3 regions of the Streptosporangium sp. NPDC023615 genome follow, and region 2 is predicted to be linked to each of the others. Evidence: riboswitches for the same ligand, from Rfam matches in the RefSeq annotation. Region 2 holds a riboswitch; each other region holds the start of a gene.

Region 1 (10,307 bases), on a different contig from region 2:
CGGCCGATGGCCGGCGGAGCGTGCCGCCCGCCCGGTGAGGACCCGTCCAGCATATCGACCACCCGGTCGGCCGGGTCCTGCCCGTACGCACCGTGAACGGCCGATCCCGCGCGGTCGCCGCACGGTCGCCGCGCCCGCGTCCGGTCTCCGGCGCGGACCGGTCTTACACGGCGGCGGATCCCGCGCAACATCGTGCAACATCGTTGAAGCCGCCGCGCGCGGCTGTCTACCGTCACGGTTGTGCGCGTCGGCCGGGCGGCGGAACGCGTGCCCCCAGCGCACGACGGAGAGCTCTGGCGGGTCCCACCTCACCTCACGGTGACCGGTTCCCTTCCCTTCCTCGCCGGCCACCGGGATCCGCCGGACCACACGCCGTGGCCCCGGGACGAATCGCCGGTCCCGCGCGAGGCAGGGCCTCGCCCGGACGGAAGGTCTCCCTGGGCCACGGTCACCATCACGGCGGCTCGGGGACGGAGTGATCCCGGGACAGGGCCTCGGGCCGGCGACCGAGAGCTCGCGGACTCCCCCGGAGAGCCCGCGCGAGGGCTAGCGGGTCCTCGGGCGGTTGCCCCACCGGGGTCTGTGGAACAGGTCGCGGCGCTCCAGCAGGTAGACGAGCCTGGCCGCGGCGGTCCTGACGGCCTCCTCGTGCCGGTGCCGCTTCTGCGGGACGACGGCGCTCCAGCGTTCGAGCAGCAGGGCGATCTCCTCGGCGAGTTCGCCGATCACCCGGTAGCGGGTGCTGAAGGCGTAGAGGTCACCGTGCACCTCCTCGACCAGGTCCTCCTCGACGCGGTGGGCGAGCGGCCTGATCCGCCTGAGGATCCCGGCCTCCATCGCCGGGGTGACCGGCGCCCTGCGGGCGTCGCCCTCGGGCACCATGATCAGGGCACGCACCCGTGCCACGGCGAGGGCGCGCTCGGCCTGGGGGGTCGAGGGGTGCTCGGCGAGGTCCAGCAGACGGCGCAGGGTCTCCTGCGTCTTGTCGTCGAACATGGAATCCCGTTCCGCCTTCGCGTCCGCGTCCCGCCGGACCGGGAGGGGCCACGGCACCGGCACCCGCGCACACCGCGCACGTGCCGTCACATGGTATTCGACCGCCGGGACGCGGCGGGTACCGCCGGAACGACGCGACAGGCCCGGGAGAGAACATGACGGGGCGTGACAGAAAGGAGCGGCCCGCCCGCCGGGGCGCCCGCGGCGGCGCGCGGCCCCCGATGCGTCGGGCCGAAGATGATAAGAGGTACGAGGCCGCGTTTCACCTCTTTCTTCGGATCCGGTATCCGACAGCCGTCCAGCTCGGCTTTTTACGCCAATAACCCCACTTAGCCATTTTTCTGCGAATACAGTCCGTCTTTGTCGGACGGCGCCCCCCTTCGCGGCAGGGCGGAGGAGATGGACGGGGTGGCTCACGGCCATGGATCCGATCGGTGACGATCTGCTCAGGACCATCAAGACCGAGATCGGGTACCGGGAGGGACCCGGCCGGAACAGCAAGTTCGGCGAGTGGTACTCGGTCAACGTGGTCAAGGACCCGCAGTACAGGACGGCTCCCTGGTGCGGGATGTTCATCGCCTGGGCCGCGGAGAAGGCGGGCGTGCAGCAGTACGTCGGGCAGTTCGCCTGGACCCCCTCGCAGGCGCGCTGGTTCGAGACGAACGGCGCCTGGTCGCGTACGCCCGAGCCGGGGGCCCTGGTCTTCTTCGACTGGTCGGGCGGCAAGGACATCCCGGGAATCGACCACGTCGGCGTCGTGGAGCGGGTCGAGGGTGGAACGATCCACACGATCGAGGGCAACGTCGACCGGGTCTGGCTCAAGCGCAAGAAACGCGACCAGGACAAGGTCGTCGGTTACGGCCTGCCGCGCAAGGTCAAGGAGAACCTGGCAGGTGCGGTGCCCGGCGAGGACGGCGCCCCCGGGCAGGTGTCCGGCCTCATCGACATCCGCCCGGCGCCGGCCCGGGAGGCGGTGTCCCTGACCGCGGCGTCCCAGCCGCCCCCCGTCTCCGTGGAGACGGCCGTGATCGCCGGGCTGCTGACCTTCGTGCTGGGCATGACGTTCGTCCTCTCCCGGCGGCGCCCCCGGGTCTCCGCGGGGCGGCACCGCAGGAGGGACGGGTGGCGGTGGAGGGCGGGGGCGCCGACCGGGGAGGCGGGTCCGCGGACGAGGACGCACGAGGCGGTCGAGAGGGCCGAGGGGATCGGGGAGGCCGAGGAGCTCGGCGCCGCGGCCGGGGAGGCGGACCCGCCGGGGACATCCCCGGCGGAACGCCCCGGCGACCCGGTCGTGGCCCCGCACCTGTACGAGGCGGTCCGGGTGACCAGGCCCGGGTGGGCCTGCGAACCGTACCGGACATGGACCCCGGCGCCGAGGCCGGTCGCGGACGTGCCCGTCCGGGCGGAGGCCGCCCGGCGGGCGGCGGAGACCGGCGAGCGCGTACCGGAGTCGCGAAGGGCCGCGTGACGACGAGAACGGCGACGGCGACGGCGACGGCGAGGCGGTCACCGCGGCGGACGGGAGAACGGCCGCGACGCCGAGTTGATAAATAAGGTTAGGCAAAGCTAAGTTGCTGCCGACGGCATCTCCCATCGAAGGCGGCACGATGACAGCGGGCGGCGAGCAGACCCTGGAGCGCGCGGCGGAGGTACCGGCCTACCGCTGCCACGAGGTGAGGGTCGTGCGCACCACGCGGCTCAGCCCCGGTTTCCTGCGGGTCACCTTCGGCGGTGAGGACCTGGCGGGGTTCGCCGACCACGGCTTCGACCAGCGGATCAAGGTGATCCTCCCCCTGGCGGACGGCGGCCTGACCCCCCTGGGCGACGACGGTGACTGGTACCGGCGCTGGCGGGAGCTCCCCGACGAGCTGCGCAACCCGATCCGCACCTACACCGCGCGCGCGGTACGGCCGCACCTGCGGGAGCTCGACGTCGACTTCGTCCTGCACGGCGAGAGCGGCCCGGCCTCGCGCTGGGCGACCCACGCCGTCCCCGGCGACCGGGTCGTGGTGGTCGGCCCCAACGCGGCCTTCCCCGGTCCCACCGGCGGCCAGGAGTGGGCGCAGCCGGCCGGGGCGACGCACCTGCTGCTGGCCGGGGACGAGACGGCCGTTCCCGCCATCGCCTCGATCGTCGAGTCGCTGTCGGGTGAGGTGCCGGCCACGGCGCTGCTCGAGGTGCCCGAGGACGCCGACCGGCTCGCGCTCGACGTGCGGCCCGGCGTGCGGGTCGTCTGGCTGCCGCGCGGCGGCGCCCGTCACGGCGACCTGCTCGTGCCCGCCGTCCGCGAGACCCTGAGGACGCTCGTCACGACGAACCCCGCGCCGGGCGGTCCCGCCGGCGGCCTGGAGGACGTCGACGTCGACGCGGACATCCTCTGGGAGGTCCCGGAGGCCTCGCCCGGCGAGGGCCTGTACGCCTGGCTGGCGGGTGAGGCGGGCGTGGTCAAGCTGCTCCGCCGGCACCTGGTCCAGGAGCTGGGGATCGACCGTTCCTCGGTGGCCTTCATGGGCTACTGGCGGCTGGGACGCTCCGAGGGCAACTGACCGCACCGGGCGGGATCGCGTACCGCCTGCCCGGCCCTCCTCGCCGGACCGCCCCCGGCGGCCGTCCCGGCGGGGACGGCCGCCGGGAGGCGGTACCGCCGATCAGACCCCGTCCTCCAGGTCCCCCTCCGACTTGAGGTAGACCTCCTGCAGGTCGCGCAGGACGGCCGGGTCGGGATGCTCCCACATGCCCCTGTTCGCGGCCTCCAGCAACCGCTCGGCGATGCCGTGCAGCGCCCAGGGGTTGGACCGCGCCATGAACTCCCGGTTCTCCGGGTCCAGCACGTAGGTCGCGGCCAGCTTGTCGTACATCCAGTCGGCGACGACGCCGGTGGTGGCGTCGTAGCCGAACAGGTAGTCGACGGTCGCGGCCAGCTCGAAGGCGCCCTTGTAGCCGTGCCTGCGCATGGCGGCCAGCCAGCGCGGGTTGACCACCCTGGCGCGGAAGATCCTGGAGGTCTCCTCCGACAGGGTGCGGGTGCGGACGGCCTCGGGCCTGGTGCTGTCGCCGATGTAGGCGGCCGGGGCCTTGCCGGTGAGCGCCCGGACGGTGGCGATCATGCCGCCGTGGTACTGGAAGTAGTCGTCGGAGTCGGCGATGTCGTGCTCGCGGGTGTCGACGTTCTTGGCCGCCACCGCGATCCGGCGGTAGGCCGTCTCCATGTCCTGCCTGGCCGGTACGCCGTCGACGTCCCGGCCGTAGGCGAAGCCGCCCCAGACCGCGTACACCTCGGCGAGGTCGGCGTCGTCGCGCCAGTTGCGGCTGTCGATCAGCGGCAGCAGCCCGGCCCCGTAGGCGCCGGGACGCGAGCCGAAGATCCGCATGGTGGCCCTGCGCTCGTCGCCGTGCCCGGCCTGGTCGGCGAGCACGTGCGCGCGCACGTAGTTGAGCTCCTCGGGCTCCTCCAGGCCGGCCGTCAGCCGTACCGCGTCGTCCAGCATGGCCACCACGTGCGGGAAGGCGTCGCGGAAGAAACCGCTGATCCGGACGGTGACGTCCACCCGGGGACGGCCCAGCTCGACGGCCGGGATCGGCTCCAGCCCGGTGACGCGGCGCGAGGCCTCGTCCCAGACCGGCCGCACGCCCAGCAGCGCCAGCACCTCGGCCACGTCGTCCCCGGCGGTGCGCATGGCGCTGGTCCCCCAGACCGACAGCCCCACCGAGCGCGGCCAGTCGCCGGTGTCGGCGCGGTAGCGCTCCAGCAGGGAGTCGGCCATCGCCTGCCCGGTCTCCCAGGCCAGCCTGCTCGGCACGGCCTTGGGGTCGACCGAGTAGAAGTTCCGACCGGTGGGCAGCACGTTGATCAGCCCGCGCAGCGGCGATCCGCTCGGCCCGGCGGGCACGTAGCCGCCGTCGAGGGCGTGCAGGATCGCGTCGATCTCGTCGGTGGTACGCGCCAGCCTCGGCACGACCTCCAGGGCGGCGAAGCGCAGGATCTCCTCCACCGCCCCCGCGTCCGCACCGTGCGGGGCGCGCGCGCCGCCCGTTCCGCCGGCGTCGCCCGCCCCGTCCACGCCGTCCACGCCGTCCGCGCCGGTCATGCCGTCCGCGCCGGTCACGCCGTTCGGGCCGGTCACGCCGTTCGGGCCGGTCACGCCGTTCGGGCCGTCCGTCCCCTCCGCGGCGGGCGGGTCCGTCGACGGGCGCAGGACGGCGGCGGTCACCTCGGCGGCGGCGGACGCGTCCCAGCCGCGCTCCTCCATGCCCTCGACCAGGGCGCGGGCCAGCGTCTCGGCCTCGTCGACGCCGATCCGCGCGGCGCTGCCGTCCTCGGCCAGGCCGAGGGCCTCGCGCAGGCCGACGAGTGCCTGGCTGCCGGCCCACATCTGCCGGGCGCGCAGCATGGCCAGCACCAGGTCCACGCGCGGCGCGCCCTCGGGGGCGGCGCCCAGCACGTGCAGGCCGTCGCGGATCTGGACGTCCTTGACCTCGCACAGCCAGCCGTCGATGTGCAGCAGGAAGTCGTCGAACTCGGCGTCGTGCGGCCGGTCGGCGACGCCGAGGTCGTGGTCGAGCCGGGCGGCCTGGATCAGCGTCCAGATCTGGGCGCGGATCGCGGGCAGCTTGGCCGGGTCCATCGCCGCGATGGAGGCGTGCTCGTCGAGGAGCTGTTCCAGCCGGGCCATGTCGCCGTAGCTGTCGGCGCGGGCCATCGGCGGCACCAGGTGGTCGACGAGGGTGGCGTGCGCCCGGCGCTTGGCCTGGGTGCCCTCGCCGGGGTCGTTGACCAGGAACGGGTAGACGAGCGGCAGGTCGCCGAGCGCGGCGTCCGGGCCGCAGGAGGCCGACAGGCCCGCGGACTTGCCGGGCAGCCACTCCAGGTTGCCGTGCTTGCCCACGTGGACCACGGCGTGGGCGCCGAAGCCGTCGGCCAGCCAGCGGTAGGCGGCCAGGTAGTGGTGGCTGGGCGGCAGGTCGGGGTCGTGGTAGATGGCGATGGGGTTCTCCCCGAAGCCGCGCGGCGGCTGCACCATCACCACCACGTTGCCGGCGCGCAGCGCGGCCAGCACGATCTCGCCCTCCGGGTCGCGCGACCTGTCGACGAACAGCTCCCCGGGGGGCGGCCCCCAGTGACGTTCCATGCCCTCCCGCAGGTCGGCGGGCAGCGTGGCGTACCACTCGGCGTAGCGGGTCGCCGCGATGCGCACGGGGTTGCCGGCGAGCTGCTCCTCGGTGAGCCAGTCGCGGTCCTGCCCGCCGGCGGCGATCAGCGCGTGGATGAGCGCGTCGCCGTCCTGCTCGGTCACCCCGGGCAGCTCGCCCTCGGCACCGATGTCGTAGCCGCGCTCGCGCAGCGCCGCGAGCAGGCGCACCAGGCTGGCGGGGGTGTCCAGGCCGACGGCGTTGCCGATGCGGGCGTGCTTGGTGGGGTAGGCCGACAGCATCAGCACCAGCCGCCGCTCGGCGGGCGGCACGTGGCGCAGCGCGGCGTGGCGCACCGCGATGCCCGCCACCCGCGCGGCGCGCTCGGGGTCGGCCACGTAGACGGTCAGCCCGTCCTCGTCGATCTCCTTGAAGGAGAACGGCACGGTGATGATGCGCCCGTCGAACTCGGGGATGGCGACCTGGGTGGCGGCGTCCAGCGGGGACAGGCCGTCGTCGTTCTCCTCCCAGGAGGCGCGGCTGCTCGTCAGGCACAGTCCCTGCAGGATCGGCACGTCCAGCTCGGCCAGCGCGCCGACGTCCCAGGCCTCGTCGTCCCCGCCGGCCGACGCGGTCGCCGGGCGGGTGCCGCCCGCGGCCAGGACGGTGACCACCAGGGCGTCCACCGTGCGCAGCGCCTCCACCAGGCCCGGCTCGGCGGTGCGCAGGGACGCGCAGTACAGCGGCAGCGCCCGCGCCCCGGCGTCCTCGATCGCCGAGCAGAGCGCCTCGACGAACGCGGTGTTGCCGGCCACGTGGTGGGCGCGGTAGTAGAGCACGCCGACGACCGGCCCGTCCTGGTCGCGCGCATCGCGCTCGAGCGTCCCCCAGGTCGGGGTGGGGGCGGGCGCGGCGAACCCGTGGCCGGTGAGCAGCAGCGTGTCGGACAGGAAGCGGTGCAGCTCGGTCAGGTTGGCTGGGCCGCCGTGCGCGAGGTAGGCGTGCGTCTCGGCGCAGACCCCGCCGGGCACGGTGGACAGCTCCATCAGCTCGGCGTCGGGTGCCTGCTCGCCGCCGAGCACGACGATGGGCCTGGGCCCGGCGAGCAGGGCGTCCAGCCCCTCCTCCCAGGCGCGGCGCCCGCCCAGGAGGCGCACCACGACCACGTCGGCGCCCTCCAGCAGTGGTGGCAGGTCGGCGACGCCCAGGCGGGCGGGGTTTCCCAGGCGGTAGTCGGCGCCGCTCGCGCGGGCGCTCAGCAGGTCGGTGTCGGAGGTGGAGAGCAGCAGGATCACGCGGCACACTCCATCGGCGGTGTCGCACCGCGGTGGGGGAACGGCGAAAAGCGCACGGAGCATCCTCCCTCGGGGTCCTCGCCCCGGGTCGTCGTCGGCCGCGACGGCTGGAGTCTCCTGGCTCCCGGATCGGTGCTCGCCCCGGCCTTCCCACCCGTCTCCGGGCAGTGGCCCGGTTGAGGTTCGCTCCCCGGTCACAGTGGCGGGACCGCGCCGGAATCTCACCGGCTTCCTCCCAACGCCATCGCCACCGATGACACTACGGCAGTCCGACTCCCCGCAAGAAATCAACCGGAAACTGGTATTAGCATCCCGTGGGTGGACATTGGCGACTTTCATGGACGTTCCCGGCCTGACGCGTGTCCCGGGGCACTTCAGGTCCACGCCGCCGCGGACGGTGGCCTGGCCCGTGTCCGCGTGCCCGGGGGCCGCCTGACCCCCGTCCGGCTCCGCGAGCTCGCCGGGGCGGCCCGCCGTCACGGTGACGGGGCCGTCGAACTCACCTCCCGCGCCAACGTGCAGGTCCGGGGGCTGGGCCGGGGCGAGGAGCACGGGTTCGCCGCGCGGATGGCGCGGGCGGGCCTGCTGCCCTCGGCCACCCACGAGCGGGTCCGCAACATCCTGGCCTCCCCGCTGACCGGCCTGGACGGTCCCGGTGGCGCGGGGGTCGCCGACGTCACGCCGCTGATCGGCGAGCTGGACCGGCGGCTGTGCGCCAGGCCCGCGCTCGCCGCCCTGCCCGGCCGGTTCATGTTCGCCCTCGACGACGGGCGCGGCGACGTGGCCGGCCTGGGCGCCGACGCCACGGTCGTGCCCGTCGGGCCGGACCGGGTCGCGCTGCTCCTGGCCGGGACCGACACCGGCCTGCGCGTCGGGACGGACGCGGCCGTGACCGCGCTGCTGGCGGCCGCCGAGGCGTTCCTCGACGAGCAGGCCGCCCGGGACGTCACCGCCTGGCGGATCTCCGAGCTCCCCGACGGGCCCGCCCCGGTCGCCGCCCGCGTGCTGACCGCCCTCGGCGCGCGGACGACGCCCTTCGAGCCGGTACGGCCGCGGCCCGTGGCGCTCGGACCGGTGGGGCTCGTCGGCGGGCCCGCGCGCGTCGCGCTCGGGGTGGCGGTGCCCCTGGGACGGCTGACCTGCGCCCAGGCGCGGCTGCTCGCCGACCTCACCTCCGGCGGGGAGATCCGCCTGACCCCCTGGCGCGGCGCGGTCCTGCCCGGGCTGACCCGCGCCCAGGCCGCGGACGCGGCCGACCGGCTCCGGGCGGCGGGCCTGGTCGTCGACCCCGCCTCGCCGTGGATCGGCGTCACGGCCTGCGCCGGACGTCCCGGTTGTGCCAAGTCCCTGGCCGACGTGCGGGCCGACGCGGGCGCCGTCGTCGCCCTGGCCCCGCCCTCCCGGCGCCCGCACGGCACCGATACGCTCCCCGTGCACTGGGCGGGCTGCGCCAGACGCTGCGGCCGCCCCAGGGGGCGGGTCGCCGACGTGGTCGCCACCGGCGACGGCTACCGCCTGGAGCTGGACGGCACCGGCCTGACCTGCTCCGGCATCGAGGAGACCGCGGCCGCGGTGACGGCCGCCAGAGGGGAACTGTGATCGACTACGTCCGCGACGGCGCGGAGATCTACCGCCGCTCCTTCGCCACCATCCGCGCCGAGGCCGACCTGGGCGCGCTGCCCCCGGACGTCGCCCGGGTGGCGGTCCGCATGATCCACGCCTGCGGGATGGTCGACCTGGTGGACGACCTGCGCTGGTCGGCCGGGGTGGTGTCCTCGGCCCGCGAGGCGCTCCGTGCGGGCGCCCCGGTGCTCTGCGACGCCACGATGGTCGCCTCCGGGGTGACCCGGCGCCGCCTGCCCGCCGGCAACGAGGTGATCTGCACGCTCGGCGACCCCCGCGTCCCGGCCCTCGCCGAGGAACTGGGCACCACCCGCAGCGCCGCCGCCCTGGAGCTCTGGCGCGACCGGCTCCAGGGCTCGGTGGTCGCGATCGGCAACGCGCCCACCGCGCTGTTCCGGCTGCTGGAGATGGTCGAGCGGGGGGCCGGGCGTCCGGCCGCCGTACTGGGTGTCCCGGTGGGCTTCATCGGCGCCGCCGAGTCCAAGCAGGCCCTCGCCGAGCACCCGTCGAACCTGGAGTACCTGGTCGTGGTCGGGCGCCGGGGTGGGAGCGCGATGACCGCCGCCGCGGTCAACGCGATCGCGAGCGAGGAAGAATGAGCGACGACGTGGACGGCAGCATGGGCGACAACGCGGGCGACAACGCGGGCGGCACCGTGAGCGACGGCGCGGGCGTACGCGCGACCGGGCGGCTGTGGGGCGTGGGACTGGGGCCGGGCGACCCCGAGCTGGTGACCGTCAAGGCCGCCCGCCTGATCGGCGAGGTCGACGTGATCGCCTTCCACAGCGCCCGCCACGGCCGGAGCATCGCCCGCGCGGTGGCCGCCCCCTACCTGCGCGAGGGCCAGGTCGAGGAACCCCTCATCTACCCGCTCACCACCGAGACCACCGACCACCCGGGCGGCTACCAGGGGGCGATCGACGACTTCTACGCCGACTGCGCCGAGCGCCTCGCCGCCCACCTCGACGCCGGGCGCGACGTGGTGGTGCTGTGCGAGGGCGACCCGCTCTTCTACGGCTCGTACATGCACATGCACAAGCGCCTGGCGCACCGCTACAGCACCGAGGTGGTGCCGGGCGTGACCTCGGTGAGCGGCGCCTCCGCCGTGCTGGGTCGCCCGCTGGTCGAGCGCGACGAGGTGCTGACCGTGCTGCCGGGGACGCTCCCGGCCGGGGTGCTCGCCGAGCGCCTCGCCGCCACCGACTCGGCGGCGGTGCTGAAACTCGGCCGTACCTTCACCAAGGTCCGTGACGCCCTCGCCGA
Region 2 (10,307 bases):
CCAGCACCAGCCGCATCGTGGTCATGCGCCCGCCCGAGCGGGCCAGGAAGTAGACCGCCACCAGCGCGGCCAGCGCCCCGAGGAAGGCCGCGATCGGCAGGCTGAACGCCCCGAACACGCTCAGGCCGAACACCACCACGGTGACCGCCCCGACGCCGGCGCCGGAGGAGACCCCCAGCAGCATCGGGTCGGCCAGCGGGTTGCGCACCAGCGCCTGCAGGACCATGCCGCAGACCGCAAGGCCCGCGCCGACCGCGCCGGCCAGGACGACCCGCGGCAGCCGCACATCCATCACGATGGTCTCCCGCACCGGTGTCCAGACCGGTTCGGCCAGGGCGGGATGCAGGTGATGGAGCAGGATGCCCCACACCTGCCCGGCCGGCAGGGCCACCGACCCGGCCGCGACGGCCGCGGTGACCGCACCGCCGAGCAGGAACACGAGCACGAGCATCACGACCGGGTAGGGCGGTCCCGGCCTCCGTGCCGGCAGCACGGCGCCCACGTCCGGTTCGCTCACCTGAAGTGATCTCACTTGAAGCGGTCTCACGTGAAGCGGTCTCACTTGAAGCGGTCGGCGTGCAGCTGCCGGGCCAGCGCCTCGACGGCTCCCGGCGCCCGCACGCCGAGCACCACCGACGACAGCGGCAGCACCGCGAACCGCCTGTTCTTGATGGCCGGCACGTCCTTCAGTGCTGGGTTGGCCAGCAGGAACCTCTCCTTGTCGGCCACCGGCCGGTCGCCGTAGTCGTAGACGACGACCCAGTCGGGGGCACGCTCGGCGACCTGCTCGAACGACACATCCCCCCACACCTTGTCGACGTCGGCGAACACGTTCTCCGCTCCGGCCAGCTTGATGATCTCGTTGCCGACACCCCTGCCCCCGGCGGTGAAGGCGGTCTTGTCACCGCTGTCGTAGACGAACACCTTGACCGGGTCGGCCTCGCCGAGCGTGGTCCTCACCCCGTCGAGGGTCGCCCGCAATGTGGTGATCAACGGTTCGGCCCGGTCGGAGACGCCGAAGATCTTCGCGACGTTGCGGATCTCGGTGTCGATCAGGTCCATCGGCACCGCCCCTTCGGCGCACTCCTCGACGTTCAGGTACGTCTTGATGCCGGCCTTGTGCAGGGTGTCGCGGCTGCGGCCCTCCTTCTCGTCGAAGGTGCTGGCGAAGCCGCCGTAGACGAAGTCGGGCTCCTCGGCCAGCAGGGCCTCGTACGCCGGATACTCCTTCGAGACGACCTTGACGGCGTCGTAGGCCGCCTTGTACTGCGGCAGTACCCTGTCGTCGAGGTAGGCGGTACCGATCATCGATTTTTCCAGGCCGAGCGCCAGCATCACCTCGGTGGCGTGCTGGTTCATCGATATCGCCCGCCGCGGTGGCTGCTCGTAGGTGCTCTTCACACCGCAGTTGTCGAGAGTGACCGGGAAGCCCGCGGGCGCGGAGGCCGCCGGGGCGGCGGCCGGGACGTTCTCAGCCGGGGCGCCGCCGCAGGCGGCCAGCACTCCGGACACCAAGAAGGCGAGCAGGAGGGAGGTGGGGCGTCTGCCCGTCATGACGTGTTCCTCTCACGGAATCTGCACGACGGGGCGGATCTGAAAGAGGGAATGCCACAGGGCTTCTCGGCGCGGCCACCGGCTCGACGGGCACGAGAGCCCCACTCCTCCCCGGGGAGATCCGCCCCAGTTCATCGAGGAGGCGACCGCGTGAGTCTCCTGGCTCTCGGGTCGAGGCTCGTCCCCGCCTTCCCACCCCGGGGAGGGGCAGTGGCGTGGTGGGGATCCGCTCGCCGATCACAGTGGCGGGACCGCGCCGGACTTGCACCGGCTTCCTCGTCCGCGCTCGCCTTTGCACCATCATCACACGAACCGGGCCGGCGCACACGAGCGGGATGCCCTTATCGCGATAAATTCGCATCAGAGTCAAGGTCGCGATAAGCCTGGGCGGACAGGTCTCACCCGGGCCGATGTCACCGGCGCGGGACCGAGGTGTCCATCGTCGGAGGATCGGCATCGCGGGGCGGGAGACGGCGCGGCGGGGTGAAACGGTGCAGTTCGAGGATCGGCGGCAACGGAACCAGGCCTGGACCACCGGCGCGGACCCACTCGGCGACATCGGCCGTGGCGCTCTCGTCGTTGACGAGGGCGAGCCACACCGGACGGCCACCGGCCGCCCGCCCCTCCGGTGTCGGCTGCACGACGAGGACGTTGGCCTGGTCGCACACGTCGAGGCACTCGGTCACGCGTACGTCCGCGACCTCGGCCAGCCGGCGGATCTGCTCGCCGTGGTCGAGGGCGGGCGCCTTCCGCGCACTCCCGCAGCAGCAGTCCCGGCACACGGTGATCCTTTTCATGCGTTCCCCCCTCGGACGGGCCGGCGGCGCGACACGCGACCGTCACATGTACTGACGTGGGCGGCTTTCACGTGCGGGGTGCCGGCGGCCGAAGCCGTCGGTGTGGCTGATGCGGGTCCTCCGGCCTGTCGCAGGAGCAGGGCCCGCTGCTCGCGGCGCGTGCCGGGGCCGGCCGGCGCGCACTCGCCGCAGTCGCCGCAGTCGCCGCCGGAAGGCGGTGGTACGGACAGCAGCCGCGCCGGACGAGGAACGGCTGCCCGGGAGCGGGTTCGACCAGGTCGCCGCTGCCCCGAAGTGCTCCCCGGGTGAGCAGTCCGCGGCCGGGCGCGATGGCCCGCGCGCGGCGGCCGAACCGCCCAGGGCCGGCAGGCCGAGGTCCAGGCATGACGATCACCGTTCCTCTCTTGGGGAGATCCGCCCCAATTTCTTCGAGGTGGCGACCGCGTGAGTCTCCTGGCTCTCGGGTCGAGGCTCGTCCCGGCCTTCCCACCCGTCCTGCGGGCAGTGGCTCGTTCGGGATTCGCTCGCCGATCACAGTGGCGGGACCGCGCCGGACTCACACCGGCTTCCTCGTCCGCGCTCGCCTACGCCGACCATGCTCGCACACCCCTCGTCAGCGACAAAGGGCGCATCAAGCGTCAGACCCGGTGCGCCTCCCCGCGTGCGACGGGAGCGCCGGCGCGCACGCCGTGGAGCACCTGGGCGAGGACCTCCGTCCCCCGCACCACGCGAGGTCCGGGCCTGTTGAAGTACGCCGGGCCGTCCAGCACCCACACCTGGCCCGCGCGGACCGCGGGCAGGTCGGCCCAGCCCGGAAGGAGGGACAGCGAGGACCACTCCGCCCGCGTCCGCTCGGGAGGAAAGCCGCAGGGCATCAACAGGATCACCTCGGGCCGGGAGGCACGCACCCTCTCCCAGTCGACGGCGGTGGTGTGTTCGCCCGCCCCGGCCAGCAGCGGCTCACCACCCGCCGCCCGGACCTGCTCGGGGACCCAGTGACCGGCGGGCCACGGCGGATCCAGCCACTCGATCGCCGCCACCCGAGGCCTCGGCCGGTCCGCGACCATGGACCGCACCGCCGCGAGCCGGTCCTCCAGCTCGGCGACCCGCCGGGACGCCACGTTCGTCACCCCGAGCGCCTCGCCGAGATGCCCGACGGAGTCCAGCACGTCGGGAAGCGTGCGCGGTTCCAGGCTGATCACCCGCGGTCCCGAGTCGAGCAGCCGCACCGCCCGCGACACCCCCGTGTAGGAGACCGCGCACACCTCGCACAGGTCCTGCGTCAGCACCACGTCGGGCGCCAGGTCCGCCAGACGTTCCACGTCGAGCGTGTACAGCGACGAGCCCCGGTGGGCGGCGCCGCCCACCGCGTCGGAGATCTCCCTGCTGCTCATCCGGTCCGCGGCGAACCCGGCCGCCGTGACCACCGCCACCCCTTCCACCACCTCGGGCGGCCAATCACACTCGTGGGTCCGTCCGACCAGGTCACCGCCCAGCCCGAGCACCGCCACGATGTCGGTGGCGGCCGGCAACAACGACACGATTCGCACACCACGACCCTAGCCGCGCCTCGTTCCCGCGCCGTCGTCATGGCGCGCGGAGATCCACATGAGGAGCGGCGCGGGCCGGCCCCGCGCCGATCCGCCGCCGCGACCCCCGCTCGGCCGTTCGTCTGATCAGAGGGCCGGGCGGCAGTGGATCACGACGGGCGGGGCCCCCGGCAATCATCCGGCAAAGTGGAATGACCTGCGCATATGCATTGTTACCCCTCACGCCAGAGCAGTCCTCCGGTCCATCGGGGCTCTGTGACGACAGGGGGAGAGATGACCATGACCGTGCCCGCACGGGCCCACGAGCAGGTGGCCCGGGCGGCGCTCGACCTGTTCGCGGCGAACGGCTACGAGCGAACGACACTGCAGATGATCGCCTCCGCCACCGGCCTGTCCGGCAGAGCGGTCACCGGCCTGTTCCGGACCAAGGACGCGTTGCTCGACGCGGCGCTGGCCCCCCTGCTGGCCGATCTCGAACTGCTCTCCGCGGAGAACGCGTCCGGGAGTGCCCGGCCGCCGCTGGAGGGGTTCATCGGTTTCCTGGTCAAGCACCGGACCGTCATCACCCTGATGGACCGGGACCCCGGGATCCGCACCAGGCCGGTCATCGGCGCGCGGATGGAGCGCTACCGCGACGAGATGCGCGGCCTGTGCGACGACGGGCGCTCCGACCCGTGGGAACGCGTCTACCTGACCGCCGCGCTGGGCGGGCTGATCAGCGCCGCGGCTTCCTTCCCGGAGATGTCCGACGAGGAGTTGCACCGCGGCCTGCGGCTGACCGGTATCCGCCTGCTCGGGCGAGGGCGCAGGACCCCCCGGCCGGCCCCCGCCCTGGTCTCGCAGACGTGGTGAGAACGATAACGGCGGGCACGGGGGCGCCGAAGACGATCACGGCGGGCACGGGCGCCGGCGACACGGGCATGATCACGGCGGGCGCGGGAACGATCGGGACGATCACGGCGGGGACGCGCGACGACGGCCGCGGCGGTCACCGGCAGGACCGCCACGACCTGGGAGAACGCCGGAGATCCGGCCGTACGGGCCCCCTGCCCGGCGGCTTCGGCCGGGCCCACCGATAGGATCGACCCCATAGGTGCGCCGGGAAGTCTGGTCGGCAGTCTCCGACCCGACCCTGAAACGGAGCCCCATGTCCAATCCCCTGTCCGGCGTGTCCAGTCTGTTCAGCCGGGGCTCATGGGCCGAGACCAGCCGTGTGACCGCCATCCTCCGCAGGGAGACCGTCGGCGGGGCCCTGCTCCTGGTCGCCACGGTGGCGGCGATGATCTGGGCCAACTCCCCCTGGTCGGACGGGTACCAGACCCTGCGCGAGGTCACGGTCGGTCCCGCCGCCCTGCACCTGGACCTGACCCTGGCGACCTGGGCCGCCGACGGCCTGCTCGCGATCTTCTTCTTCGTGGCCGGTCTGGAGCTCAAACGCGAGTTCGTCGCCGGCGACCTGCGCCAGGCGCGGCGGGCCGCGGTGCCGGTGGCGGCCGCGCTCGGCGGCGTGATCGTCCCGGCGGTGCTGTACCTGCTGCTCACCCTGAACGCCGGGGACGGCGCGGGGCGGGGCTGGGCGATCCCCACGGCCACCGACATCGCGTTCGCCCTGGCCGTGCTGGCGGTCATCGGCCGTCACCTGCCCTCGGCGCTGCGCACCTTCCTGCTCACCCTGGCCGTGGTCGACGACCTGGTGGCCATCGTCATCATCGCCGTCTTCTACACCGCGCAGCTTTCGGTGCTGCCGCTGCTGGGCGCCCTGGTGCCGCTGGCGGTGTTCGCGGTGCTGGTGCAGCGCCGGGTGCGCCGCTGGTGGCTGCTGCTGCCCCTGGCCGCGGCGACCTGGACGCTGGTCCACGCCTCGGGAGTACACGCCACCGTCGCCGGTGTGCTGCTGGCCTTCATGGTCCCGGTCGTGCGCAGCGAGAAGGCGGGCGGACCCGAGGCGGGGCCCGGTCTGGCCGAGCACTTCGAGCACCGGCTGCGGCCGCTCTCGTCCGCCGTGGCCGTGCCGATCTTCGCGTTCCTGTCGGCCGGGGTGGCCATCGGCGGCCTGAGCGGCCTGGCCGGCGCTCTGTCCGACCCGGTCGCCGTGGGCATCGTCGCCGGGCTGGTGGTCGGCAAGCCCGTCGGGATCCTGGCCGCGACCTGGCTGGTGGCCCGCTTCACCCGCGCCCGCCTGGACGAGGGCCTGGCCTGGGTGGACGTGGCCGGGCTGGCGATCCTGGCCGGGATCGGCTTCACGGTCTCGCTGCTCATCGGGGAACTGGCCTTCGGGATCGGCAGCGAGCGCGACGATCACGTCAAGGTGGCGGTCCTGGCCGGTTCGCTGACCGCGGCGCTGCTGGCAGCGGTGATCCTGCGCCTGCGCAACCGCGTCTACCGGCGTATCCACGAGGCCGAGTCCGTCGACCAGGACCGCGACGGCGTCCCCGACCTCTACCAGACCGGCCGGGGTCACCCCGGGACCGATGGGGACCTTGGCCTCTATACGGCCCGTCCGGACAGCGGCTAGCGTCGGAACATGATTCGCGTTTTCCTGGTGGACGATCACGAGGTGGTACGGCGGGGCGTGGCCGCGCTGCTGAGCTCCGAGGACGACATCGAGGTGATCGGCGAGGCCGGCACCGCCGAGTCGGCCATCGCCCGCATCCCGGCCCTCAAGCCCGACGTGGCCGTGCTGGACGTGCGCCTGCCCGACGGCAGCGGGGTGGACGTGTGCCGCGAGGTCCGCTCGCGGCTGCCGGGGCTGGCGTGCCTGATGCTGACCTCCTACGCCGACGACGACGCGTTGTTCGAGGCGGTCATGGCGGGGGCGTCGGGGTACGTGCTCAAGCAGATCCACGGCTCGGACCTGGTGGGCGCGGTCCGTACCGTGGCCGCCGGGCAGTCGCTGCTGGACCCGCAGACCACCGCCTCCATGCTGTCGCGGCTGCGGGAGAGGTCGCACAGGGAGGACCCGCTGGCGGCCCTGTCGGACCAGGAGCGGCAGATCCTGGAGCTGATCGGCGAGGGCCTGACCAACCGGCAGATCGGCGAGCGGATGTTCCTGGCCGAGAAGACGGTCAAGAACTACGTCTCCAACCTGCTGGCCAAGCTCAACATGCAGCGCCGCACCCAGGTGGCGGCCATGGCGGCGCGGCTGAAGAACGATCACCGGCGGTGAACGGGCCTCGCCCGCGCGGCGGCGACTTCGGGGGCCGTTCACCCGGTGGGACGGGCGGACGTGACGAAGGTTCCATCCGCCGCCTCCGCCGCCGGCCACCCTCTCCCCGTGGGAGCGGGCGGCCGGCGGCGGACGGGTGTGATCAGCGGTACCCGGCGGCGACGACGTCGGCCTGGACGGCGTTCTCCGTGGCGTCGGAGGGATACCCGGCGACCATGGCCCCCTCGTAGAAGGTGCCCGCGCTGAGGTTGGCGCCTCCGTCGGGCTTGCAGCAGTCGCCGCCACTGCCCAGGATGATGGCCCCCTGCTTCTTCATCGGGCTGTAACCGTTGGGAAGCGAGCCGTCGTACAGGGTGTACAGGCTTCCTGACTGCGCGTTACTGCCCTTGATGGCGAACCGGCTCGTACCGTTGTTCTTCAGGGTGGCGGTGACGAACTTGTGGGGGAAACCCCTCTGGTTGGGGTTCCACGACTGGCTTCCACCGGGGAAGAGCCCCCATTCCAGGTCGGCCTGGACCCAGGGGCCGCTGCCCTGGCATCCGCCGAACCAGCACTGGGTGCTGAAGTTGATGGCGTCCATGGCCCCGGCGGCGTCGGCCTTGCGGGTCGTCTCGCTGTTGCCGTAGTCGAAGCAGCAGCCGTTGTTGACGTGGGTGCCGCTGGTGACCATGTACATGCCCTCGGGCGCGCTGCCGGTGGGCACCCCGGTCAGGTGACCGTCCCGCCAGTAGCTGTTGCCGGGGTTGATGTAGAGGGAGTAGGCCTTGCTGCCGCCGACGGTGAGCGACTCGGTGGTCGCGGTCGCGGGCCTGCTCTGCGGGGAGCCGGGGACCACGCTGGACCCCTGGTACCACAGGTCGTTGCCGCGGCCCGACTGGTCGTACACGACCGTGATGACGCACGCGGTACCGGCGCAGAAGGAGTCCTGGGCCGAGGCGTTGGCGACCCCGCCCGCCGTCAGAACGGCGATGTTCCGGGTGGAGTTGTCCGAGGAGCGCCGGACCTGGTAGAGGTTGCCGCTGTAGGAGCCGTAGAGCGCCCGTGTCGTGCTGTGCGCGGCCACGCACGGCGTGCCGCCCGAGGCGTAGATGTCGCACGAGCGCGCGCCGGGCGGCGGCGGGGTGGGTGTCACGGTGGGCGTCGGGGTGGGCTGGGCGCCGGTGGTCCACTTCTGGTTGGTGGCGCCGGTGCAGGTCCAGATGTGGACCTTGGTGCCGTTGGCCGTGCCGAGACCGGAGACGTCCAGGCACTTGTTCGCGCCGACGGCGGTGATGCTGCCGTCGGAGTTGAGACGCCACTTCTGGTTGTTCTGGCCGTTGCAGTCCCAGATGAGCACCGCGGTGCCGTTGGCGGTGCCGGCGGCGTTGACGTCGAGACACTTGGTGCCGTAGACGCGCAGCTCCTGCGCGGCGGTGGTGGTCCACTGCTGGTTGGCCTGGCCGTTGCAGTCCCAGATGAGCACCGTGGCACCGTTGGCCTGGGAGGCGGCGTTGACGTCCAGGCACCGGCCCGAGCCCGTGCCGATCAGCGGGGTGGTCGCCGCCGAGGCCGGTACCGACCATGTCAGGACGGTCGCCAGCAGGGTCGCCACCGCCGCCACGACGGCCGCGACGGTCGCGGCGGCGGCCGGTCGAGGGCCGCACCGTGCCGGACGGCTCGATGGGTGGTCGGGTAAGGGCCGCATGTCGTGCTCCTCGGGGTAGGCATGGCGAAGACGGTCGCGGGCGGGAGGCCGCGGGGCCTCACGCGGGCGGCCGGAGGCGGTGCGGGCTCGTCCGGTCGGCGAGACGGAGGAGGCGCGAAACGCCGCTCGGACGCCGGTCCTCACCTGGTCGAATCGGTTCGCTAAAAGCGGCGGTTCGTCGAGCGGAAAAGAGGGCGTGTAGGGCGAAGCACATACAGGCGACCGACCGCCTGTCAAGTTCCGCTCCTCCCCGCCGGCTTCGAGAACTCCGCCGTACACGGCCTGTGCTGCGACGACGCCGATCGAGGCCGATGAAACGTTCAGCCGCCCCCGGTCCCGGGCGGCGTTCCGGTGCCCGCCCGGCAGGGGCGGACCGGGACCCGACCCGTCGGGAAGGACGTGACCGCCGCATCCGGCCGGACGCCGGGACACGGGCACCGCCCCGTTGTCGCATGCATATCAGTACGACACATGTGAGCGGTTCACGCGATCGAGGCGGCCCGAAGAACCGACTTTCCCGTATAACCACTGGCAGGAGAGGCACAGCGGCCCGACGGCGCACCGAACCGCCGTGTGCGCGTAACGAGATAAGTGTGCTTGGAGTCTTGACAGGTACCGGCGTGACGAACGTAATGGGTAACGAGGTCTCAGGAGGCGGCGCTCCGGAGAGTACCTCCCGGCCGGATCACGAAGGCGAGGTGCGAAACGCGGATCGATGACCTTCGTGTCGTGGCCGGCCGTACGTCCAGGCCTCGTTCGCCACGCGTCCCCGGTGTCGTTCACGGTGAGGCGTGCCGTCTTCCGGAGACACACGTGACCGACCTCCCCCCGCGGACCGGGCCGCTCTGGCTCCGGTGCGGACGTCCCCCGCCCTCGCCGTGACGGCAGGGCACCACGGCGGGGCCTTCACCGGGTGACCGCCCGCGGTCACGCCGGCCGCCTCAGGCGGACCTCTCGCGCCGCTCGCGGGGCACCAGGGTCGGGTTGACCCTGTCGAGGACGGTGTCGCGGCCGACCACGACCCGGGCCACGTCGTCCCGGCTCGGCACCTCGTACATCACGTCGAGCAGGACCTCCTCCAGGATCGCGCGGACCGCGCGGGCGCCGGTGCGGCGCAGCAGCGCCTGATCGGCGATCGCGGCGATGGCCTCCTCGGTGAACTCCAGCTCCACACCGTCCATGGCGAAGAGCCGGCGGTACTGCTCGACCGGCGCGTCGCGCGGCTCGGTGAGGATCCGCGTCAGCGCCGCCTGGACGGCCACCGCGAGCGTTCTGCGGGCGCTCTCCTGGCCGACCACGTACCGGCCGAGGAAGTCGTCGATCTCCCTGGGCGCGGGCGCTCGCGACGGCCCGGCCGGGGAGGGCCCGTCGCGGTCCTCCTCCATGAGCTCGGTGCAGATCCCCACGCACTCGTCGCAGATGTGGACGCCGGCCGGGCCCGCGATCAGCCGCGCGACCTGTTCGTTGCTCTTGTCGCAGAACGTGCACCTCGGCAGGGCGCCTCGGTCACCGGTCCGTGCCATGGAAAGCGTCTCCTCGATGTTCGCGGTCCGGGA
Region 3 (10,307 bases), on a different contig from region 2:
ACGATCAGCCTAGTGTTTCATCCCTGGTCGTCAGGTTAAGGTCCATTCATGAGAGTCCTCGCGATCGTGCTCGCCGGTGGAGAAGGTAAGAGGCTCATGCCTCTGACAGCTGATCGAGCGAAGCCGGCGGTGCCTTTCGGGGGGATATACCGGCTCGTCGACTTCGTGCTGTCCAACCTGGCCAACGGCCACTACCTGCAGATCGTCGTGCTGACGCAGTACAAGAACCACAGCCTCGACCGGCACATCTCCCGGACCTGGCGCCTGTCGGCGATGCTCGGCAACTACGTCACGCCGGTCCCCGCCCAGCAGCGCCTGGGGCCGCACTGGTTCTCCGGCTCCGCCGACGCGCTGTTCCAGAACCTGAACCTGATCTACGACGAGATGCCCGACCACGTGATCGTGTTCGGCGCCGACCACATCTACCGGATGGACCCGCGGCAGATGGTGCAGCAGCACGTCGAGTCGGGCGCCGAGGTGACCGTGGCCGCCATCCGGCAGCCGATCTCCCTGGCCGACCAGTTCGGGGTGATCGAGACCGACCCGGCCGGGCGCAAGATCACGGCCTTCCGCGAGAAGCCCAAGGACGCGGTCGGCCTGCCGGACGCGCCCGACCAGGTGTACGCGTCGATGGGCAACTACGTCTTCAGGACCCAGTCGATGATCGACGCGCTCCGGGAGGACGCGCTCGACCCGACGAGCAAGCACGACCTGGGCGGCAACATCATCCCGATGATGGTCAAGTCCGGCAGCGCGGAGGTCTACGACTTCGCCGACAACGTCGTGCCCGGCTCCACCGAGCGCGACCGGGGCTACTGGCGCGACGTCGGGACGCTCGACGCCTACTACGAGGCCCACATGGACCTCATCTCGGCGCACCCGGTCTTCAACCTGTACAACAGCCGCTGGCCCATCTACACCGGCCACGACCCGCTCCCCCCGGCCAAGTTCGTGCACAACGACGGCGACCGGGTGGGCCGGGCCGTGGACTCCCTGGTCTCGGCGGGCGCGATCGTGTCCGGAGGGCTCGCTCTGCGGTCGATCCTCTCCCCCGGCGTGGTGCTGCACTCCCACTCCCAGGTCGAGGACTCGGTGCTGATGGGCAACGTCAAGGTGGGCCGGGGCGCCGTCGTCCGCAAGGCCATCATCGACAAGAACGTGATCATCCCGGACGGCGCCCGGATCGGTTTCGACCTGGAGTACGACCGCAGCCGCTTCGCGGTGACCAGCGGCGGCATCGTCGTCATCGGCAAGAACGAGATCGTCGAGCGCTGACCGGCGCCGGCCCGGCGGCCCAGGACCGGGCACCTCGGACCGGGCACCTCGGACCGGGCACCTCGGACCGGGCACCTGGGACCGGAGCCGCCGGACGGGGGCACCGCGGGCTCGGGGACGGGGAGCGGGCCGGCACAGGGCGGTGACCGCGGTGGCCCGGTGACCGCGGTGGCACGGTGGCGCGGTGGCACGGTGGCGCCGGTCCTCGGCTCGAGGCCTTCCCGACGCGGGAGGCCCCTGGCGGGCCGTACCGGCAGAGATCTTCCGTACGGGATAGATTCTCCCGGTACGTTCCGTGTTTCTCACCCACCCCTCCACCCCCCGAGAGCTCACATGTTCGGCATCATCCGCCCCTGCGGCGATCACTCCTGTCCGTCGCTGCACAGGGCGTGGGCGGCTCACCTGTGCGGGCTGTGCCTGACGCTCCGCGACGGGCAGGGGCACGCGGCCCGGCTGGCCACCAACTACGACGGGTTGATCGTCTCGGTGCTGACCGAGGCGCAGGACCCCGCGGGCTCCCCTCACCGGACCGCCGGGCCGTGCGCGCTGCGCGGGTTCCGGACGGCGGACGTGGTGGACGCCCGCGCCCGGGGGGCGCGGCTGGCCGCCACGGTCTCGCTGGTCCTGGCGGCGGGCAAGCTTCGCGACCACGTCGCCGACGGCGACGCGGGGCCGGGCACCGCTCCCGCGCGCCGGATGCTGGCGGCCCGCTGGGAGGCGGCCGGCGCCAGGATGGGGGCCTCGATCGGGTTCGACACCGCCCCGCTGGCCGCCACGGCCGTCGTCCAGCTCGAGCTGGAGAACACCGCCGGGGCGTCTCTGCTGGAGCTGACCGGCCCAACTGAGGAGGCGGTCGCCGCCGCGTTCGCGCACACCGCGACGCTCGCCGGCAGGCCGGGCAACGCGGCGGCGCTGGCCGAGGCGGGCCGGTTCTTCGGCCGGATCGCCCACCTGCTGGACGCGGTCGAGGATCGGCGCCAGGACGAGGCGCGCGGGGCGTTCAACCCGCTGACCGCCACCGGCACCTCGGCGCGGGAGGCGCGGCGGCTCTGCGAGGACGCCGCGCACGGCCTGGAGCTCGCGCTGCTGGAGCTGGAGCTGGAACCCGCCGACCGGCACCTGGTGGACGCGCTGCTGGGCACCGAGGTGCGGCGCGCGGTGGACCGGACGTTCCGGCACGCCTCCGGCCCCGCCCACGCCGTCTCCCGCGAGGCGGCGCGCCCCGCTCCGGAGGACGGCCGCGCGCCGGGCACGGCATCCGCCCCCCACAGGGGGCACTCCTACGAGCGTCCGGGGTTCGTCCGCAAGTCGGCCGCGGCCACGGGAGCCCTGCTGACCTGCGGGATGTGGCGGCCCCGGTGGAGCTCGGAGCGGCGGAGTCCCTGGCACGAACGCTGCTACCTGAACAGGTGCGACGACGGCGGTGCCTGCCAGGGATGCTGCGACTGCTGCCGATGCTGCGACAAGTGCGACGGGTGCTGCTGCGACTGCGGCCTCTGAGGCACCCGGACCCCGCCCGCACCGCACCGGCACCCCGCCCGCACCGTCACCGACCCGGGCACCGACCCGGGCGGCCCGGCCTCCATGGGGCCGGGCCGCCGTTGACGGGCCGCCGGTGACGGTCGCCTCAGGACGGCGGTTCCTTCCGGGGCCGGTCGCCGCCCGTCCCCCACGAGCCGACCGGCCGGGAGTCCGGCTCGGCCGCCGTCATCCCGGTGAGCAGCCCGGGAACGCTCTCCGAGACGGGCGGGACGTCGACCCGGAAGCGGGGCATCGACTCGGGGTACCTGTCACGGACGAAGGCCACCATGTGCTCGCGGATGTCGCACTTGAGGTCCCAGGCGCTGGCGGAGTCGGAGGCGCTCATCAGGGCGCGCAGCTCCAGCAGCCCGTTGGGAAGGGTGTCGGTGACCTGGAGGGTCCAGTCCTTCTGGTCCCAGAGCGGGTGCTCGCGCAGCGCGCGGTAGAGCTCGGTGCGCAACTCCTCGACCGGCACAGACCAGTCGACCCGGATGAACACGTGACCGACCACCCGGCTGCTGTGCCGGGTCCAGTTCTCGAACGGGTTCGCCGTGAAGTACGAGACCGGCAGCACCAGCCGGCGCTCGTCCCACAGCCGCAGCACCACGTAGGTCAGGCTGAGCTCCTCGATGCGGCCCCACTCGTCCTGGACCACGACGACGTCGTCCAGGCGGAGCGCGTCGCTGAAGGCGAGCTGCAGCCCGGCGAGCATGTTGCCCAGCGTCGACTGGGCGGCGATGCCGACCACGACGCCGGCGATCCCGGCCGAGGCCAGAAGACCGGCTCCCAGCGCCCGGACCTGCGGGAACGTGAAGAGCATCGCGCCCAGCGCCACCACGATGATCACGGCTGAGGCGACCCGGCGGACCAGGGTGATCTGGGTGCGGATGCGGCGGGCCCTGCGGTTGCGCTCGCCCTCGACGGCGACCAGGCGGTCCAGGACCACGTCGGTGATCGCGTAGGCGGCCTGGATGACCAGCCAGGTGGCGCACGCGATCAGGACCAGGCTGAGGCCGCGGTCGATCGCCTGGCCCGCCGAGCCCTCCACCAGGGTCGGCTCGCCGGTGCGGTCGGGCGTGTAGACGGTGTAGGCGGTCGCCACGGCGGCCGTGGCGAACCCCGGCCAGGTGCAGCGGCGCACCAGCGGGCCGGCGAGGATCCACCTCTCACCGATCAGTCGTGAACGCAGCACCCTGCGTACCGCCTCCACCGCCACGATCGCGGCGGCCACGGAAACGATCATGATCATCCAGTCGGACACGAACGACGTCCCCCTCGGCCTCTCTGTCCTACGAGCTTCCTTTCCGGGATCTCCAGCTAATCAGAAGGACTCATCAAAGGTGACATTCCCCTCGACGGCTACCTGATAGGCCGAAACCCTCCTCTCGAAGAAGTTGGCCAGCTCCTGGACGTCCTGCAGTTCCATGAACGCGAACGGGTTGGCCGTACCGTACCGGACGGGCATGCCGAGCCTGACCAGCCGCTGGTCGGCCACGTACTGCAGGTAGAGCCGCATCGGCTCCACACCCATCCCGTGCATGCCGTCGCCGCACAGGTCGGCCGCGAAGGCCAGCTCCGCCGCCACGGCCTCCTCGATCATCCGGGTGACCTGCTCGGTGAGCTCGTCGTCGAACAGCTCGGGTTCCTCGGCCCGTACGGTCTCCACCACGCCGAAGGCGAACTCCATGTGCATGGACTCGTCGCGGAACACCCAGTTCGTCCCGGTGGCCAGGCCGCTGAGCAGGCCGCGGGAGCGGAACCAGTACACGTAGGCGAACGCCCCGTAGAAGAACAGGCCCTCGATGCACGCCGCGAAGCAGATCAGGTTGAGCAGGAACGCCCGCCGGTCCTGCCGGGTCTCCAGCCGGGTCAGCCCGCCGAGCGAGTCGATCCAGCGGAAGCAGAACTCGGCCTTGTCGCGGATCGAGGGGATGTGCTCGACCGCGGCGAAGGCCTTGACCCGCTCGTCGTGGTCGGGCAGGTAGGTGTCCAGCAGGGTCAGGTAGAACTGGACGTGCACGGCCTCCTCGAAGAGCTGCCTGCTCAGGTAGAGGCGCGCCTCGGGCGCGTTGAGGTGCTGGTAGAGGTTGAGGACCAGGTTGTTGGCCACGATCGAGTCGCCGGTGGCGAAGAACGCCACGAGGCGGTTGATCAGGTGGCGTTCCTCCGGGGTCATCCGCGCCAGGTCGGCCAGGTCGGAGGCGAGGTCCACCTCCTCGACGGTCCAGGTGTTGCGGATCGCCGCCCGGTAGCGCTCGTAGAACTCCGGGTAGCGCATCGGCCGCAGGGTGAGATCCATGCCGGGGTCGAGCAGCATCGGAAACGGTGCCTTTCGTGGAACGGGAAGAGAACGGGGCGAGAAGAACAGGGCGGGAGGGGGCGGCCGGCGCCCTACTGGCAGGCGTCGCAGTAATCGGGGTTCTCCAGCGAGCAGGCGACGGCGCCGGGGTCGGCGACGAACCCGGCGGCCTCCGGCACCCCGACCCCTCCCCCCGCCCGGATCCCGCCCTGGTTCCCGCCCTGGGACGCGCCCTGGTTCCCATCCTGGGACGCGCCCTCCGGGGCCGCCTGGGCCTGCGCCGCCACCGTGGCCTGCGCGATCCGGGTGGCCGGGCGCGAACGCAGGTAGTAGGTGGTCTTGAGCCCCGACCTCCACGCGTAGGCGTACATCGAGGAGAGCTTGCCGATCGTCGGCGTGGCCATGAAGAGGTTCAGCGACTGGGACTGGTCGATGTAGGGGGTGCGCGCGGCGGCCAGGTCGATCAGCGCCTTCTGCGGCAGCTCCCAGGCGGTCCGGTAGAGCGGCTTGAGGTCGGCCGGGATCTCGGGGATGTCCTGGACCGAGCCGTCGGCCCGCTTGATCGCGTCCCGGATCGCCGGGGTCCACAGGCCCCTGGCCTGAAGGTCGCGGACCAGGTAGCGGTTGACCTGGAGGAACTCCCCCGAGAGTGTCTCGCGCTTGAAGACGCACGACACCTGCGGCTCGATGCACTCGTAGCAGCCGGCGATGGAGGCGATCGTGGCGGTGGGCGCGATCGCGATCATCAGCGAGTTGCGCAGCCCGGTCACGGCGATCCGCTCCCGCAGCTCGGCCCACCGCGCCGACGTGGCCGCGCCGTAGTGGTCGGGGTGCAGCACCCCGCCCGCGGCCCTGGTCTCCTCGTACGAGGGGTGCCGGCCCCGCTCGGCGGCCAGGTCGCAGGAGGTCGCGTAGGCGGCGAGCGCGATCTCCTCGGAGATACGGGTGGACAGCTCCAGCGCCTCCGGCGAGTCGAACGGCAGCCGGAGCGCGAACATGACGTCGGCCAGGCCCATCATGCCGAGCCCGATCGGCCGCCACCTCAGGTTGGCGTTCCTGGCCTCGGGGGTCGGGTAGAAGCCCAGGTCGATGGTGCGGTCCAGGAAGCGCACGGCGGTGCGGACCGTCGCCCGGAGGCGGTCCCAGTCGATCCCCGCCCCGGCGCCCGCCCCGGTCCCGGCCTCGATCCCCGCCCCGGCCCCGGCCTCGGCCTCGGCCTCGATCCCGGTGCCGGCTCCCGCGCCGGTGCCGGTGCCGGTTCCGGTTCCGGCGGTGCCGGACGCGGACAGGTGCGCGGCGAGGTTGATCGAGCCGAGGTTGCAGACCGCGGTCTCGGCGTCCCCGGTCACCTCCAGGATCTCGGTGCAGAGGTTGGACAGGTGGATGACGTTCCCCGGCCCGCCGGTCTGGTTGGAGGTCCGGTTGGCCGCGTCCTTGAAGGTCATCCAGCCGTTGCCGGTCTGGGCGAGCGTGCGCATCATCCGCCCGTACAGCGCGCGGGCCGGGATCTGCCGGACGAACCGGCCCTCGGCCTCGGCGGCCCGGTAGGCCTCGTCGAAGGCCGCCCCGTACAGGTCGGTCAGGTGCGGGACCTCCTTGGGGTCGAACAGCGACCACGTCGCGTCGGCCTCGACCCGGCGCATGAACTCGTCGGGGACCCAGTTGGCGAGGTTGAGGTTGTGCGTGCGCCTGGCCTCCTCGCCGGTGTTGTCGCGCAGTTCGAGGAACTCCTCGACGTCGGCGTGCCAGGGCTCCAGGTAGACGCAGGCCGCGCCCTTGCGCCGGCCGCCCTGGTTGACCGCGGCGACGCTGGAGTCCAGCGTGCGCAGCCACGGCACGATGCCGTTGGAGTGGCCGTTGGTGCCGCGGATCAGCGAGCCGCGCGAGCGGACCCTGGTCCAGGCGATGCCGATGCCCCCGGCGTACTTCGACAGCCGGGCGACCTGCGTGTAGCGCTCGTAGATGGACTCCAGCTCGTCGCGGGGCGAGTCGAGCAGGAAGCACGAGGAGAGCTGGGGGCGGCGCGAACCGGAGTTGAACAGCGTGGGCGAGCTGGGCAGGTAGGACAGCGAGGCCATGAGCGCGTACAGCTCGGCGGCCTCCTCGACGGTCTCGGACAGGCCGCAGGCCACCCGCAGGAAGAAGTGCTGCGGGCGCTCCAGCACCTCGCGGGTGCTCGGGTGGCGCAGCAGGTAACGGTCGTAGACGGTACGCAGCCCGAAGTACTCGAACCGGGCGTCGGCGTCCGGCAGGATCAGCGCGTCCAGGGCACCGGCGTGCGCGGCCACGAACTCCGCGAGCCGGTCCTGGACCAGCCCGGCGGCGTGGGTGGCGGCGACGGAGTCGGAGAAGCTCCGCACGCCGTGCCCGGCGGCCTCGTCGGCGATCAGCTCGGCCAGCATCGCGGCGGCGACCCTGGAGTTCTCCGGGTCGGTGATCACCCCCGCGGCGGCCTCGTCGATGGCCAGCCTGCGGTCGGCGGCCCCGTCCCCGCCGTCCCCGCCGTCCCCGCCGCTCCCGGCGCTCCCGGCGCGCGCATCGGGCCCCGCGGCGGTTCCCGCCCGCGGGCCGCTCTCCGCCGCGGTCCCGGCCGGCGCGCCGGTGGGCGTCACGTTCTTCGTCGCGGTCTCCGCCGCGGCCCGCGCCAAGGTCTCTGTCACGTCATGTCCTCGCTCGTTCGGACTTCCCCCTGCGGCTCCCGCCGGGGGCACGCGTCCGCGAGCGATTCCGGGCACGCCGGACCGCCTCGTTCCGCGAGCCCTCCCACGAGGCCCTGGACAACAACGTCACCGGCAGGTCTTCGGACTCACGGGCGCACCGCACACGCCTACCGGCCGTCGCTTCCCGGGCATGGTTCACCCAGTGCTCAATGACGGCTTTCGTTCCCGTTCACCGCTGCGGGGCAGTCCCGGACTCTCACCGGGTTCCCTCTTGCCTCGCCCCTCGCGGGGCGAACCAGCAACGATCAGGATCCTACATCTAGGGCCGCCTGACGCAACTACCCCAACAGGTTGTGTCTGAGGACGTCAAAAGGCCGAGTTCGTGAAGCACGCCCCGGGTCCGGCCGGTCTCGGTGGACAGCCACCGGCGGAAGTCGTCGCCGCCGAGGAAGACCCGGCTCCACCCGTTCGCCGCGCACAGGGCGCGCCAGTGCGGCGTGGCGTCGAGCCTCTCACAGAGGGCGATCGCCGCCTGCCTGTCCCCCTCGCTCATGCCCCGGGGGCCCAGCAGCCCGCACCAGTCGCTGTACTCCAGCCGGACGCCGAGCTCCATCAGCGTCGGCGCGTCGATCCCCTCGATCCGCCCCCCCGAGGAGACGGCCAGGGGGCGCAGACGGCCCGCGGAGATGGCCGGCAGCAGGGCGCGGGCCGATCCCAGCATGGCCGCCACCCGCCCCACCCGGAGCGCCTCGGCCGCGTCCGCCGCGGCGAGGTAGCCGGCGTACTCCAGCAGCCGGGTGTCCACCCCGAGGCATTTGCCGATCATGCCGTAGAGCACGTGGTCCGAGCCGCCCTCCAGCCTGCCCCCGACCGTCAGCCCGGCCGGGTCGCGGTGCAGCGCGGCGGCGAGGTCCTCGAAGGCGCGCAGCCGGGAACCGGCCGGGACGACCAGGGCCGTCCAGTCGCCCGCCAGGCGGGCGAGGGGGGTGGCGGCCTCCACCACGGCGGCGGTGTTCGCGATCTCCGCGGCGGCGACCATCGGCATCGCGGTGACGAGCAGCCTGCCCTCGCGGGCGAAGGAGACACCGGAGGCACCGGAGGCACCCGAGGCGGCGTCCCCGGCGTCCCCGGCGAGGCCGGGCGCGCCGGGGACGACGAAGGCGTCGCGCGGGGCCGACCCCAGCACTCCCGGCCGTTCGACGGCCATGACGGTGCGCGCCAGCCCCGAGCGGACCAGGACCGAGGCCAGCCGGCGCGCGATGCCGTCCCAGCCGTGGCCGTCGGCGGCGGGTTCGAGGAGGAACAGCCGGTCCACGGCCGCGCCCGCGGGAGCGCCCTCGCCGCCGCAGCCCGCGAGCACCACGGCCCCCGCCGCCAGTGCGAAAAACCCCCTGCGGCGCATAAGCGCCCCTTCCCCCGGGAACCCCCTGCACCCTAGGTTACGCTCATGTCACTTTCTGTCATAGTGCGGGGGGTATGACCGGTCGGCCGGGAGGTCCTCACTCCACCGTCACGCTCTTGGCCAGGTTGCGGGGCTTGTCGACGTCCCGCTCCAGCGCCACGGCGGCGTGGTAGGCGAAGAGCTGCAGCGGGATCGAGAGCAGGATCGGGTCCAGCTCGGTCTCGTTCTTGGGCACCACGACGCAGTCGTCGGCCAGCTTGGGGTCGGCGGTGCGGTGCCCGACCATGAGCACCCGCCCGCCCCGGGCGCGGATCTCGCCCAGCGTGGTGAGGTTCTTGTCCAGCAGCTCGTCGTCGGGGACGATCGCCACCGTCGGCATCTCCGGGCCGATCAGCGCCAGCGGGCCGTGCTTGAGCTCGCTGGCCGGGTACGCCTCCGCGTGCACGTAGGAGATCTCCTTGAGCTTCTGCGCGCCCTCCCTGGCCACCGGGTATCCGCGGACCCGGCCCACGAACATCATGCTCGGCGCCCTGGCGTACTTGTGCGCCAGCTCCCGGATCACCGGCTCCAGCACGAGGATCTCCTTGATCTGCTCCGGCAGCCTGCGCAGGCCGTCGCAGATGCGCCTGCCGTCGGCCGGGGACAGGTCCCGTACCCGGCCCAGGTGCAGCGCGAGCAGCGCGAACGCCACGGCCGTCGAGGTGAACGCCTTGGTGCTGGCCACCGACACCTCGGGCCCGGCGTGCAGGTAGACGCCGCCGTCGCACTCGCGGGCGATCGCGCTGCCCACGGTGTTGACGATGCCGAGCACCCGGCCGCCCTTGCGCTTGAGCTCCTGGACGGCGGCGAGGGTGTCGTAGGTCTCCCCGGACTGGCTGATCGCCACGTACAGGGTGTCGGCCTCCACCACCGGGCTGCGGTAGCGGAACTCGCTGGCCGGTTCGGCGTCGGCCGGGATGCGCGCCAGCTCCTCGATGAGCTGCGCGCCGATCTGGCCCGAGTAGTACGCGGAACCACAGCCGATGATCTTCACGCGGCGGAACGAGCGGGTCTCCCGCGCGTCCATGTTCAGGCCGCCCAGGTGCGCGATGTGGAAGCGGTCGTCCAGGCGCCCGCGCAGCGTCCTGGCCACGGTGTCGGGCTGCTCGGA

The links. A riboswitch is a leader RNA that binds a small molecule or an ion and turns the genes downstream of it on or off. The one in region 2 is predicted to bind cobalamin.
Region 1: linked by a shared signal. The riboswitch ahead of cobN (cobaltochelatase subunit CobN) and the one ahead of AB0G16_RS28290 ((2Fe-2S) ferredoxin domain-containing protein) in region 2 are both predicted to bind cobalamin.
Region 3: linked by a shared signal. The riboswitch ahead of AB0G16_RS16010 (ribonucleoside-diphosphate reductase subunit alpha) and the one ahead of AB0G16_RS28290 ((2Fe-2S) ferredoxin domain-containing protein) in region 2 are both predicted to bind cobalamin.

What each region holds. Positions count from the first base shown of each region.
Region 1 is NZ_JBFABE010000022.1:26,990-37,296, forward strand. It holds gene AB0G16_RS17815 (hypothetical protein) at 547-996, opposite strand; gene AB0G16_RS17820 (CHAP domain-containing protein) at 1,418-2,464, shown strand; gene AB0G16_RS17825 (siderophore-interacting protein) at 2,604-3,542, shown strand; gene cobN (cobaltochelatase subunit CobN) at 3,645-7,421, opposite strand; cobalamin riboswitch at 7,532-7,656, opposite strand; gene cobG (precorrin-3B synthase) at 7,740-9,020, shown strand; gene AB0G16_RS17840 (precorrin-8X methylmutase) at 9,017-9,643, shown strand; gene AB0G16_RS17845 (precorrin-2 C(20)-methyltransferase) at 9,640-10,307, shown strand, end outside.
Region 2 is NZ_JBFABE010000052.1:6,755-17,061, forward strand. It holds gene AB0G16_RS28280 (iron ABC transporter permease) at 1-517, opposite strand, end outside; gene AB0G16_RS28285 (ABC transporter substrate-binding protein) at 559-1,554, opposite strand; cobalamin riboswitch at 1,705-1,867, opposite strand; gene AB0G16_RS28290 ((2Fe-2S) ferredoxin domain-containing protein) at 1,968-2,351, opposite strand; cobalamin riboswitch at 2,798-2,925, opposite strand; gene AB0G16_RS28295 (cobalamin-binding protein) at 2,990-3,901, opposite strand; gene AB0G16_RS28300 (helix-turn-helix domain-containing protein) at 4,181-4,753, shown strand; gene nhaA (Na+/H+ antiporter NhaA) at 5,049-6,416, shown strand; gene AB0G16_RS28310 (response regulator transcription factor) at 6,426-7,067, shown strand; gene AB0G16_RS28315 (arabinofuranosidase catalytic domain-containing protein) at 7,210-8,751, opposite strand; gene AB0G16_RS28320 (ClpX C4-type zinc finger protein) at 9,693-10,274, opposite strand.
Region 3 is NZ_JBFABE010000018.1:76,119-86,425, reverse strand. It holds gene glgC (glucose-1-phosphate adenylyltransferase) at 49-1,275, shown strand; gene AB0G16_RS16025 (DUF5685 family protein) at 1,609-2,775, shown strand; gene AB0G16_RS16020 (mechanosensitive ion channel domain-containing protein) at 2,903-4,057, opposite strand; gene AB0G16_RS16015 (ribonucleotide-diphosphate reductase subunit beta) at 4,118-5,113, opposite strand; gene AB0G16_RS16010 (ribonucleoside-diphosphate reductase subunit alpha) at 5,188-7,563, opposite strand; cobalamin riboswitch at 7,869-8,070, opposite strand; gene AB0G16_RS16005 (tripartite tricarboxylate transporter substrate-binding protein) at 8,075-9,157, opposite strand; gene glmS (glutamine--fructose-6-phosphate transaminase (isomerizing)) at 9,255-10,307, opposite strand, start outside.